DNA from 3 places in the Arthrobacter sp. K4-10C genome. Region 1 is predicted to be linked to each of the others. Evidence: riboswitches for the same ligand, from Rfam matches in the RefSeq annotation. Region 1 holds a riboswitch; each other region holds the start of a gene.
The links. A riboswitch is a leader RNA that binds a small molecule or an ion and turns the genes downstream of it on or off. The one in region 1 is predicted to bind S-adenosylmethionine.
Positions count from the first base shown of each region.

Region 1 (4,283 bases):
CTTTCCATCCCCGGCCAGGACGAGTGGCGCAGGGCTATCGCTGCCGCCATTGCCGAGCACCGCTCACAGCACCCGCCCGCCTCGGCGACTGATGACGAGCTGGTGGTCAAGCTGGTGGTGACCCGCGGTGTGGAGGGCGCCGCTGCACCCACGGCCTGGGTGCAGGTTTCTCCAGTTGGAGCGGCGGGCCGCCGCCAGCGCGAAACCGGCATCGACGTCATCCTCCTTGACCGCGGCTATGACAGTGACGTTGCCGAGCGCGCTCCGTGGCTCCTGCTCGGCGCCAAGACTCTCTCCTACGCCGTCAACATGGCGGCGCTCCGCCACGCCCACAAGCAGGGCGCCGACGACGTCATCTTCTTCTCCTCCGATGGTCGCGTCCTGGAGGGCCCCACGTCCACTGTGCTTCTGGCCCATGTAGAGAAGTCCGACGACGGCACAACAGTCAAGCGCCTCGTCACGCCACAGCTGGACAGCGGGATCCTGGCGGGAACTTCCCAGGGCGCGCTGTTCAAGGCCGCCAAAGAGGCAGGCTGGGAGCTGGGTTACGGGCCGCTGGTGCCGCAGGACCTGCTGGACGCCGACGCCGTCTGGCTGATCTCCAGCGTGCGCCTGCTCGCCCCGGTAAACCGGATTGACGGCCAGGAGATAGGGACGCCTTCGCTGCAGAAGGAGCTCACCGCCGAGCTGAGTGAGCTTTTCGCCGGCATCCAGTAACGGCTACCCGGGAACGGTAAAGGCTCATGTCAAAGCGGGGTACCGGCGAGTTATTCCAGACGCTTGCCTGATACGGAGTCTACGCGTACAGTCTACACTGTAGATAGGCGTCAATCCCGCTGCGGGTCCTCCTTTCCAACTTTCCAAAGGACCCGGTTCCACTCCATTGCCCCGTGCACGGCATGTGAGGTCTGCTGCTGTAGCCGAACGGCGGCGCCACCGCACTTAGCGAAGGGAAGCCGTCATGGCACATTCGCAGTTCGATATTTTTCTCCGTGAAGCCACCTACCTGGACCAAGCCTCGGAATCCACGCTGGACCGTGACCGCCTGTACGGGCTCTACACCAGCTGGTGCTTCATCAACCAGCAGGTGCTCAATACAGAGGACAGCTTCTGGGCTGCCATGGGGGACAGGATCAATCCGGACCGGAACTGCCTTCGCATGAAGGGCCCAGCCGCCACGGATTACATCATGGCCAGCTATCCGGGCCTGGTCTAGCCAGGAAGGAGCGGCGTGAACCGGGGCGAAAGCCTGCGGTTCACGCCGCTTTTCATGTGCCGCTAAGACCCGCGTGTGCGAAGTTGACGTGAAAGTGGCATGACAGACAGAAACGGTTCTTGCTCCGGCGCAACCAGCCGGGCGCCGGCCCATCTGCCGCCCAAGCAGCGTATTCACTTCAGTTACGCAACATGACGACGACGGCGATGCGGCAGTGGTCGTCAGATGTTACGTTTTTGGGGAGTAATGAGTACCGGCGCCAAGCCCTGACTGGCCGGTCGGCAACCCTCCTTTCGCGGCGGGGTGCCTCAGGTGAATACTCGGCATATCGACCGATTCGAGCTGCAAGCGTGAGAGAAGGAGATCCGTCGTGTCTGACGCCCCCGCCCCTGAAGAGAAGTTGTCCTACCGCCTCATCAGCGGCCCGGACGACCGTGCATTCTGTGAGCGGATCTCAACCGCACTCGCTGAAGGCTATGTGCTGCACGGAAGCCCGGCGGTGACCTTCAACGGCACCAGCGTCATCGTGGCCCAGGCCGTGGTGCTGCCGGCCGCAATCGCCTCCGCGGACGCCGCCGTCGCCACCGCTGTTGACGACCTTGAAGCTGCCAACGAGGACCTCGAGTTCGACGGCGAGGGCCACGCATGAGCTACGCCGGAGACCTGACGCCGCAGGAAGCCTGGGCCAAGCTTGAGCAGGGCGCCATCCTGGTGGATGTGCGCACCGAGGGCGAATGGGCCCACATCGGCATCCCGGACACAAAGGCCACGGACAACGATCCGTTGTTCATCCAGTGGACGTTCCCCGGCGGCATCCCCAACCCGGACTTCCTCAAGGACCTGAGCCAGCAGACGCCGGAAGACTCGACCACGGAACTGCTGTTCATCTGCCGCTCAGGCCAGCGCTCCATCTCGGCCGCCATCGCAGCAACGCAGGCCGGCTTCACCTCCTACAACGTCCTGGAGGGCTTCGAAGGCGAGCCGGACCGCTACGGCGAACGCACCGTCAACGGCTGGAAGAACCGCGGCCTGCCGACCAACCTGGGAAAGAACTAAGTGACCTTCAATAACGACGCCGCCGGCTGGAGCCCCGATACCCAGGCCGTCCGCGGCGGGCTGGACCGAACCAACTTTCAGGAAACGTCCGAAGCAGTTTTCGTCAACTCTGGTTTTGTGTACGAGTCCGCCGCCGCTGCAGAACGCGCTTTCACCGGCGAGGACGAGCGCTTCGTCTACTCCCGTTACGGCAACCCTTCGGTGGCCACGTTTCAGGAGCGGCTCCGCCTGCTGGAGGGCACCGAGGCATGCTTTGCGACGGCGTCCGGCATGTCCGCCGTCTTCACCGCCTTGGGTGCGTTGCTGGCTGCCGGGGACCGCGTGGTTGCCGCCCGCTCGCTCTTCGGTTCGTGCTTCGTCATCCTGAACGAAATCCTGCCGCGGTGGGGTGTGGAAACCGTGTTCGTGGACGGCCCGGACCTGGAGCAGTGGCGCGCTGCCCTGTCCCAGCCCACCACCGCGGTCTTCTTCGAATCCCCCTCAAATCCCATGCAGGAGATCGTGGATATTGCCGCGGTCAGCGACCTTGCGCACGCTGCCGGGGCCACCGTCGTCGTCGACAACGTCTTTGCCACTCCCCTGCTCCAGCGCTGCGGCCAGCTGGGCGCCGACGTCATTGTCTACTCCGGCACCAAGCACATCGACGGCCAGGGCCGGGTCATGGGCGGCGCCATCCTGGGCACCAAGGAGTACATTGAGGGCCCGGTCAAGCAGCTGATGCGCCACACCGGCCCGTCGCTGTCGCCGTTCAACGCGTGGGTGCTGACCAAGGGCCTGGAGACCATGGCGCTGCGCGTCAACCACTCCTCCGCCACCGCCCTCCGGCTCGCTGAATGGCTGGAGCAGCAGCCTGCCGTGAGCTGGGTTAAGTACCCGCTGCTGAAGTCGCACCCGCAGTACGAACTTGCAGCGAAGCAGATGCGCGCCGGCGGCACGGTGCTCACCCTGGAGCTCGCCCCGTCCGGCGGCCGCTCGGGCAAGGAAGCCGCCTTCGCGCTGCTGGACGGGCTGCGGATCATCGACATCTCCAACAACCTGGGCGATTCGAAGTCCCTGATCACGCACCCCGCCACCACCACGCACCGCGCCATGGGGCCGGAGGGGCGGGCTGCCATCGGCCTCAGCGACGGCGTGGTGCGCCTGTCCGTCGGGCTCGAGGACGCCGAGGACCTGATCCGCGACCTCGAACAGGCCCTGAAGCAGATCTAGCTTTTACCCCGCGGGGCATCGTCCGGCTGGAGCTCCAGCCGGACGTCCACCCCGTCGCCCGCGCTGATCCGGGCTTTGTCCCGCACTGCCTTCTTCACCGGCAGCAGGTACGAGCCCATCTTCTTGTCCGGAAAAATCGACGTCTGCCAGCTGTGGCCTGCAATTTCCACAGTCACCTTGACCGAGCCGAAGGCCTTGTTACTGGTGGCGCTTTGCTCCGCGATATCGTCGGCCACATCCGGCGGCAGCGTGAGGAAGTGCCAGGCCGCTTCCCCGGGATAGAGCCAGAGCTCGGCGTGGAAGGAGTACGACGGCGTCACGCGCCGAGTATGGCACGTCGCCTTCCTTTATGCCACGGCTCTTCACCCCAAAATGTCGTACCCTCCTGCCAGGCTTTGAGTATGAACACGGAAGCGGTCACGGACGCGGGAGGTGGTGGCGGTATTGCTGCTGCTGTGGCGTTGGTGGCTGGTTTTGTTGAAGGGGTTGCTGGCGTTGTGGCCGGTGGTCCGGGCGCGGTTTCCGATGATGTAGCCGCTGATGGTGTTGATCCGTTGCGGCGGTATGCCGGCGACTGTTTGGACGGGTTGGCGCTGATTGCCAGGATCGAGGCTGCGGCTGCCGCGGTGAAGGTGCGGCTGGTGGCCGGATACGCGGAGGCTGCCGCTGCCTTGGAGGAACCGGCCTGCAGTTCCCAGTGGGCGGCCGGGCAGCAGATGGCTGTGGTCGCGGAGGTCGCCTGCGTCCTGACGATCGGGGAGCGGGCGGCGGGTGCGCTGGTCGGTGCGGCGGGTGCGTTGAC
Region 1 covers NZ_JBNHFI010000008.1:59,638-63,920, reverse strand. Annotated here, with positions in the region: gene AC5RUU_RS12510 (aminodeoxychorismate lyase) at 1-717, shown strand, start outside; gene AC5RUU_RS12505 (hypothetical protein) at 962-1,216, shown strand; SAM riboswitch class IV at 1,459-1,573, shown strand; gene AC5RUU_RS12500 (DUF1737 domain-containing protein) at 1,587-1,865, shown strand; gene AC5RUU_RS12495 (rhodanese-like domain-containing protein) at 1,862-2,272, shown strand; gene AC5RUU_RS12490 (O-succinylhomoserine sulfhydrylase) at 2,273-3,481, shown strand; gene AC5RUU_RS12485 (DUF1905 domain-containing protein) at 3,478-3,801, opposite strand; partial or broken gene AC5RUU_RS12480 (HNH endonuclease signature motif containing protein) at 3,883-4,283, shown strand, end outside.

Region 2 (4,283 bases), on a different contig from region 1:
CCGTTCGGACGACGGCCTGTCCGCCCGGCTGGACAAGGCCGCGGTTGCGGCGCTCCGGTCCTACCTGGACGGCAAGGTCACCGTGATGCTGGGGCACTCCGGCGTCGGAAAATCAACCATGGTCAACGCGCTCACCGGGGCCGAGCGTGCCACCGGCGGAGTAAACGCGGTAACGGGCAGGGGCCGGCACACGTCGTCGTCGGCACTGGCCCTGCGGCTGGCAGACGCACCGGCGGGCAGCTGGATCATCGACACCCCGGGAATCCGTTCCTTCGGCCTGGCGCACGTGGACCCGGACCGGATCCTGCGGTCCTTTCCTGACCTCGCCCCGGGCACCGACGCCTGTGAACGCGGCTGCAAGCACACGGCAAGCGCAGTGGACTGCGGCCTGGATGCCTGGGTGGCCGCCGGCCATGCCGGCCCCACCGGCGAGGCACGGCTGGCGTCCCTGCGCCGGCTCCTCGGAGCGGATCCACGGGAGGAAGCGCAGGAGGCAAAGGAGCTCGGCAGCGTCAACTGACGAAGCCGATCTCCCAGCAGAACCGCCTGCAGACGGTAGTTTGGAACCATGATCCAACCCGCTTCGAGCTACAACGATGACCTGCGCCTGGCCCATGTCCTGGCCGACTCCGTGGATGACCAGACCATGAGCCGCTTCAAGGCACTGGACCTCCACGTGGAGACCAAGCCCGACCTGACGCCGGTCACGGACGCGGACAAGGCCGCCGAAGAAGCCATCCGCGGCCAGCTCTCGCGTTCCCGGCCACGGGATGCAGTACTTGGTGAGGAATTCGGCAGCACCGGCCACGGCTCGCGCCGGTGGATCATCGACCCCATCGACGGGACCAAGAACTTTGTCCGCGGCGTGCCGGTCTGGGCCACCTTGATCGCCCTCGTTGATGAGGGCGAGCCGGTGGTCGGCGTGGTCAGTGCCCCTGCCTTGGGCAAGCGCTGGTGGGCCGCCAAGGGAATGGGCGCCTACATGGGCCGTTCCCTTGCCGCCGCCACCCGGCTCCGGGTCTCCAATGTTTCCAGCCTGTCCGACGCTTCCCTGTCCTACTCGAGCCTGGGCGGCTGGAAGGAACGCGGAAACCTGGACGAGTTCCTGGGCCTCACCGAGGAGGTCTGGCGGACCCGCGCCTACGGTGACTTCTGGTCCTACTGCATGGTGGCGGAGGGCTCGGTGGACATCGCCTGCGAACCGGAGCTCAACCTCTACGACATGGCGGCCCTGGTGCCGATCGTGGTGGAGGCGGGCGGGCGCTTCACCTCGCTGGAAGGCGAAGACGGCCCGTTCGGTGGAAACGCCCTGGCCACCAACTCGATCCTGCACTCCGAGGTGCTGCAGCGGCTGAACCCCGGGCTGGACGACCTGCTCTAGCTCCTGCTCAACCGAACATTCGACGGCGAACGTCTCCGAAAAGGGGCGTCCGCCGTCGTATTCTTCGACGGAACGCCGCTTTTTCCAGCCGCGCGTAACAAATGCCTTAACAATTGCACCGGCTTCAATCCTGGCCGCCCCATGTTTTACGCTCTTAACCAGGTCACGAGTGCCAGCGCAAAACCCCGGTTTGCTGGCCGGCAACCCTCCATTCGCGGTGGGGTGCCCCGGGTGACGACCAGGCCGGTCCGGAGCGGATGCGGCAAGCGCGGATTCCACTGATACCGGAGTCCTGTTTTGAAGTGAGGTCTCTGTGACAACTGCCACCGTCTCCCCCAACGCCGCAATTACCGCCGATTCTGTATTCGATGAGCGCCGGGCCGTGGCAGGCCGTCCCTTGGCCGCTGTCACGGGCGCGGAAATCCAGGCGCCGCTGATTTCCGGCGGCCACGTCCGCTATGCCAACCTCGACTACGGAGCGTCGGCCCCGGCCCTCTCGGTGGTGTCCGCCTACCTCAACGAGATCCTGCCCTTCTACGCCAGCGTCCACCGCGGCGCCGGGTACGCATCGCAGATCAGCACGTCCGTGTACGAGAACGCCCGCAGCATTGTCCGCGACTTTGTGGGCGGCCGCCCGGACGACTCCGTCATCTTCACCCGGAACACCACGGACTCGCTCAACCTGCTGGCCGGGTGCCTGCCCCTCAGCGACGGCCGGCCCACGGGCGATGTCCTGTACCTCGACATCGAGCACCACGCCAACCTGCTGCCGTGGCAGGGCGTCCCCCACCGGAGCATTGTTGCCGCCGACACCATCACGGGAACCATTGAGGCAGTGCGCACCGAACTGGAACAGGGCGGCGTCAGCCTGCTGGCCATCACCGGCGCGTCCAACGTCACGGGTGAGATCCTCCCGATCCGGGTCCTGGCAACGCTCGCCCACCAGCACGGCGCCCGCATCGTGGTGGACGCGGCGCAGCTGGCGCCACACCGGCGCGTTGACATCAGCGCGGACGACGTGGACTACATCGCCTTCTCCGGCCACAAGCTGTACGCGCCGTTCGGGACGGGCGTCCTGGTGGGGCGTCCGGACTGGCTCGACGCCGGGATCCCCCACCTTGCCGGCGGCGGCGCCGTCAAGGAAGCCAGGCTCGACGGCGTCAGCTGGGCCACGGGCCCGGCCCGCCACGAGGGCGGCTCCCCCAACGTCCTGGGCGCAGCCACCCTGGCCCGCGCCACGCAGGTGATCGCCGGGCTGGACCAGGACCGCTGGCACGCCCACGAGTCCGCCATCCGCTCCTTCCTGGTTGAGGGCCTGCAGAAGATCGACGGCGTAACCGTCCACCAGATCTTCAAGGACACCAACGCGGACACAGACACCATTGGCGTGGTCAACTTTTCCGTTGAGGGCTACGACGCCGGCCTCGTTGCAGCGTACCTGTCGGCTGAGCACGGCGTGGGGCTCCGGGACGGGCGTTTCTGTGCCCATCCCCTGCTGAAACGGCTGGGCCTGCCCTCGGGCTCGCTCCGTGCCAGCTTCGGTGTCGGTTCCCGTCTTGAAGACGCGGAGCGGCTCCTGGCCGGCATCGCCAAGCTCCGCCGTGAGGGGCTGGGCTGGGACTACGTGGTGGACGAGGGCCGCTGGGTTCCCGCGCATGACACCCGCACGTACCCGCACTGGGCTCCCAACACGCCCGGCACCGCCGGTGCCGCGCCCTGCATCGACGGCTGATCCGTCCCGTCACGGCGATGCGGTAAATTCGGAAGTTACCGCAGGGCATTGACTGAAGGAGGCCGCACGTGGTTCGGGGTGGCCCCAAGCTTGATCACGGGCGGCGCCGGGAGCTGGGCAAAAGCTTCCAGCACGGCGGCAAGCATTACCAGCGTGTGCGGCCCGGTTATCCTGCGGAATCTGTGGACTGGCTCCTTCCTGCGGGGGCACGCGACGCGCTGGATGCCGGTGCGGGCACCGGCAAGTTCACCGAATTGCTGCTGGACCGCGGCTTGGCCGTCACCGCCGTCGATCCGTCTGCGGACATGCTCGACCAGCTGAAGGTGCACTGCCCGGACGCCACTGCTGTCCTGGGAAGCGCTGAGGCGACGGGCCTGCCGTCGTCCGCCTTCGACGTCGTAACGGTTGCCCAGGCGTGGCACTGGTGCGACGCGCTGGCGGCAAGCACCGAACTGGCACGCGTCTTGCGCCCGCACGGCACGCTGGGGCTTGTCTGGAACCAGCTGGACACCACCGTGCCCTGGGTACACCGGCTCTCCCGGATCATGCATGCCGGAGACGTCTATAAACCGGAGCACCGGCCTCTTGTGGGTCCGGAGTTCGGGCAGCTGCAAGGCCATGTGACGCATTGGCAAGACAACGTCAGCACCAGCGACCTGATCGAACTCACCAAATCGCGAAGCTACTACCTGCGTTCAGGCGAGGACACCCGGGCCAAGGTCCTCGCGAATCTTGACTGGTACCTGCACCAGCATCTGGGGCACGCCTTGGACGAGGAGATCAAGCTGCCCTACCTGACGTTGTCCTGGCGGGCACTCAAAGCATGACCGGTTCCGCCGCGCTGCAGGGGCACCCGGTAGGCTTGGTTTTGTGAAGACCAGCGCGCCCTCCTCCTCCATCGAGGACTACGTCAAGGTCATCTATTCATTCACTGAATGGCAGGACAAACCCATCACGTCCTCCCAACTGGCACAGCGGCTGGGGGTCGCCAACTCCTCCGTGTCGGAAATGGTCCGCAAGCTGAAGGACCAGGGCCTTGTTGACCATAAGCCGTACAGCGCCATCACGCTCACCGATGCAGGCCTGCGGCTAGCCCTGGCCATGGTCCGGCGCCACCGCCTGATTGAGACCTACCTGGTCCAGCAGCTCGGCTACAGCTGGGATGAAGTC
Region 2 covers NZ_JBNHFI010000009.1:204,973-209,255, forward strand. Annotated here, with positions in the region: gene rsgA (ribosome small subunit-dependent GTPase A) at 1-520, shown strand, start outside; gene hisN (histidinol-phosphatase) at 569-1,381, shown strand; SAM riboswitch class IV at 1,543-1,656, shown strand; gene AC5RUU_RS14375 (aminotransferase class V-fold PLP-dependent enzyme) at 1,695-3,113, shown strand; gene AC5RUU_RS14380 (class I SAM-dependent methyltransferase) at 3,182-3,940, shown strand; gene AC5RUU_RS14385 (metal-dependent transcriptional regulator) at 3,984-4,283, shown strand, end outside.
Region 2: another riboswitch for S-adenosylmethionine. It lies ahead of AC5RUU_RS14375 (aminotransferase class V-fold PLP-dependent enzyme); the one in region 1 lies ahead of AC5RUU_RS12500 (DUF1737 domain-containing protein).

Region 3 (4,283 bases), on a different contig from region 1:
AGATCCACGTAGGCCAGGAGCCGGATGCCGCCACGGGTGCCCGGGCACTGCCCATCTACCAGTCCACGTCCTTCGTCTTTCCAAGCGCCGAGAGTGCCGCGAACCGTTTCGCCCTCGCGGAACTTGCCCCGATCTACACCCGCATCGGCAACCCCACGCAGGACGCCGTGGAGCAGAGGATCGCCAGCCTTGAAGGTGGCCTCGCCGCGCTTCTCCTCAGCTCCGGGCAGGCGGCGGAGACGTTCGCTGTCCTGAACATTGCGGAGGCCGGTGACCACATCGTTGCCAGCCCCAGCCTGTACGGCGGGACCTACAACCTGTTCGCCCACACCCTGAAGAAGTTCGGCATCTCGGTCACCTTCGTGGCGGACCCGGACAACCTGGACCACTGGCGCGAGGCAGTGCAGCCGAACACCAAGCTTTTCTTCGCCGAGGTGGTATCCAACCCGCGGCAGGACGTGCTGGACATTGAGGGCGTTTCCCGCACCGCCCACGAGGCGGGAGTGCCCCTGATCGTGGACAACACGCTGTCCACGCCGTACCTGATCCGGCCGCTGGAATGGGGAGCGGACATCGTGGTCCACTCGGCCACCAAGTACCTGGGCGGCCACGGTGCAGCCATTGCAGGTGTCATCGTCGACTCGGGCAAGTTCGACTTCAGCAAGGACCCGGAACGTTTCCCCGGCTTCAACACCCCCGACCCCACCTACAACGGCCTCGTGTATGGCCGCGACCTCGGCGAGGGCGGGGCCCTGGGCGCCAACCTGTCCTACATCCTCAAGGCCCGCGTCCAGCTCCTGAGGGACCTTGGTTCGGCGGTGTCGCCGTTCAACGCCTTCCTGATTGCGCAGGGCCTTGAGACCCTGAGCCTGCGCGTGGAACGTCACGTGGCCAACGCCGTCGAAGTTGCCCGCTGGCTGGAAGGACGTGACGACGTCGAATCCGTCGCCTACGCAGGGCTGCCCTCCAGCCCCTGGTACGAGCGCGGCCGCAAGTACGGGCCCCGGGGGACCGGCGCCATCGTCGCCTTCAACCTGGGTGGCGGGGCTGAGGCCGGTAAGCGGTTCGTGGACGCCCTGGAACTGCACTCGCACGTGGCCAACATCGGGGACGTCCGCTCCCTGGTCATCCACCCGGCATCCACCACGCACAGCCAGCTCTCCCAGGAACAGCAGGCGGTCGCCGGTGTGACCCCGGGACTTGTCCGACTCTCAGTGGGCCTGGAACACATCGACGATATCCTCGCTGACCTTGAGGCCGGCTTCCGTGCCGCCAAGGAGGCGCCGGGCGCCTGAGCCGGATGCTCCCGGGAGCACCATCCGACGGCGGGTGGCGGGCCGGTGCCGGCAAGCCGGGGAAGTCATAACCAGTCACACTCTTGGCCCGGGGCGGGTGGTGTTTCGTACACTCGAACCAGGTCATGAGTGCCAGTGACAGCCCCGGCTTGCTGGCCGGCAACCCTCCTTCCGCGGTGGGGTGCCCCGGGTGAAGACCTGGCCTGCCGGTCATACCGCCGGTGGGCAAGCGCGTAGAAGAGGTCTTGCCATGACGGTTACCGTCACCCGTACCACCGTTCCCGAACACGGAATCGTCCGCTACGCCTCCATCGGAGGACTGGAACTGGAAGCCGGCGGTTACCTGCCGGACGTCACCCTCGCCTATGAAACCTGGGGCACGCTCAATGCGGACGGCAGCAACGCAATCCTGGTTGAGCACGCCCTGACCGGCAGCACCCACGTCACGCGCGGCGACAGCGACGAGCCCGGCTGGTGGGAACAACTGGCCGGTCCCGGCGCCCCCGTTGATACGGACCGCTTCTTCGTGGTCTCCATCAACATCGTGGGCGGTTGCTACGGGTCCACGGGGCCGTCGTCGACCGCCCCGGACGGAACGCCGTGGGGTTCCCGTTTCCCCCTGGTGACGCTGCGGGACAGCACCGTGGCAGAGGCCCGGCTGGCAAACCAGCTCGGAATCGGCAGCTGGTACGCGGTCCTCGGCGGCTCGTTGGGGGGCGCCCGCGCACTGGAATGGGCTGTCACCTACCCGGAACGGGTGCAGCGCTGCGCCGTCATTTCCATCGGCGCCGCCAGCACGGCGGAACAGATCGCGTTCGCGCAGGCCCAGACCCTCGCCATCCGCCAGGACCCCAACTTCAACGGCGGCGACTATTACGGCGGACCCTTCCCGGAGGACGGCCTGGCCCTCGCACGCCGCATCGCCCATATCACGTACCGCTCCGCCGCCGAGCTGGAAGGCAGGTTCGGGCGGGCGCCCCAGGCTCCCGAATCACCACTGCAGGGCGAGTGCCTTGCAGGCCGCGGGCGGTACCAGGTAGAGAGCTACCTGGACCACCAGGGCAACAAACTGGTCAAGCGTTTTGATGCCAACAGCTACATCGCCATCACCGAGGCGCTCATGAGCCACGACGTGTGCCGGGGTCGTGGCACGCTGGCCGAAACACTTGCCCGCTCCGACGCCCGTTTCTTCATTGCGGCAGTTGACTCGGACCGGCTCTACTTTCCCTCGCAGTCACGCGAACTTGCCCGGGCGCTTCCAGGGGACGTGGACGTCCACCTCATCGAGGCGCCTATCGGGCACGACGGATTCCTGACCGAGATCGGACAGCTGGGTCACCAGCTGCGGACAGGCTTCCTGGTCTGAGCCCTGGCCCAGGTTTCCTGGCTGAACCCGGGCCGGTCAGCCGTTCATGATCTCGCCGCGCCGGGTCATGTACTCCTCCACAGAGAGCTCACCGTTGCTGTATTGCTGGTCCAGTTCGGCGAGCTTCCGGGCCCGGTAGCCCTGCGGAGCCGACGGAGCCGGGGGAGTGGCGGGGGCGGCAGGCTGTTCCGGGACCGGCTGCTGGAACGGCGGTTCCTGGGATGCCCGGTCCCCGTTTCCCGCAGGCGGCACCGGGGGCGGCCCGTACTGGTTGGGCAGAGGCAGCGGATTGTCCATGGGCTGCGGACGCTCGAGGTGGCGGAATCCGCCGGCAAAGTAGTCCTGCTGCGTGTAGCCGTCGCGTGGCTGCTTGCTCTGCGGACCCGCGGAGCCAGGAAACTGCCCGGGGAACTGTTCGGGGTACCGGCCGGGGAAGCTCTGGTCATAGTTCCGGCGGGCCACGGATTTCCGGTACATCCGCATGGCCACCGGGATCAGGAGTGACAGGATGATGATCCAGAAAAACAGGTTGCTCACGGTGCTGCGCCTCTCATGTGTGTCCTTCAAGCTTAGTCCCGGACGGCACGCGGATGGCCGGGACTCCGGTGAAGGCGGCGTACCGGTCTATGGCCTCCTGGACCGCGGCCGCCAGCGGCGGAGTGTCAGCGGAACGGGGCAGGCGGATGTCCAGTTCGCACCGGCCGGGAAGCAGCCTGTGCCGCCAGGACCCTGCCATCCGCCCGTCCAGCAGCACCACGTGGATCGGCTCGCCGGCAAACGGAAACGAGGGGGCACCGCCGCCCATGTAGTGCCTCGTGGCGAAGTACCCCATGACGTATTCGTCATAGCACTGGATCAGGTCAATCCGGGGCCGCGGTGCCGGGCTGCCCGATTCCATTCCATGGCCAGGCCCGGCGCCGGCAGCGTAGTAATGCACGACGCCGTCAATCGCCGTTGCGGCGAGGGCTCCGGGCCGTGCCTCCATGGTGAGCTGCACCCCCTTCCGGACGTCGGTCACGGTCAGTCCCGACCAGCCGGCGCAATCCCGGACGGTGGCAGGCCCGCGGCTGGTGAAGTAGCGGAAGGCAAGTTCCGCCAGTGCTTCCCCACGGGCAGGTGCTGGCTGCGGGCCTGCCGGGACCCGTTCGTCAAAAAGTGCATAGGTCTGTTTGAGTGCGCCCCCGGGGCTGCGGACAGGCCTGCCACTTGCCAGGACACCGCTGATCTCCGCATGCATGATGATGTATGCAAGCCGCAGTCCCTTGGCTTCAAGCCCGGCTGGCCGCAGCTTGGCGGCGAGTTGGTCGCGGGTGAGGTGGTTGCCGCCCGCGACCGCCCCGGCAAGCACCTCTCCGGCCTGCCCGGCCGTGGCGGAATCGATCCCGGTGCGGCGGTATGTCAACGCATTCAACTGCTGGAGCCGCGGTGCGGACAGCGCGGTAAGCCAGCGGAGATCGTCCCGGTGGACGAAATGCCAGGTTGGCCGGAGGATGTGCGTGCGCAGGATCGTGCCTTCCGCCACAGCCTGCTCAATATCGGCGGCCGTCGCGGCCGGACGCCCGTGGGCCGAAACCCGCTGGGCAAGGCTCCAGCGCGCGTAGGCAAACTCCTGTGCCTGCACC
Region 3 covers NZ_JBNHFI010000002.1:238,040-242,322, forward strand. Annotated here, with positions in the region: gene AC5RUU_RS03730 (bifunctional o-acetylhomoserine/o-acetylserine sulfhydrylase) at 1-1,295, shown strand, start outside; SAM riboswitch class IV at 1,417-1,533, shown strand; gene metX (homoserine O-acetyltransferase MetX) at 1,546-2,661, shown strand; gene AC5RUU_RS03740 (hypothetical protein) at 2,698-3,198, opposite strand; gene AC5RUU_RS03745 (winged helix DNA-binding domain-containing protein) at 3,212-4,283, opposite strand, start outside.
Region 3: another riboswitch for S-adenosylmethionine. It lies ahead of metX (homoserine O-acetyltransferase MetX); the one in region 1 lies ahead of AC5RUU_RS12500 (DUF1737 domain-containing protein).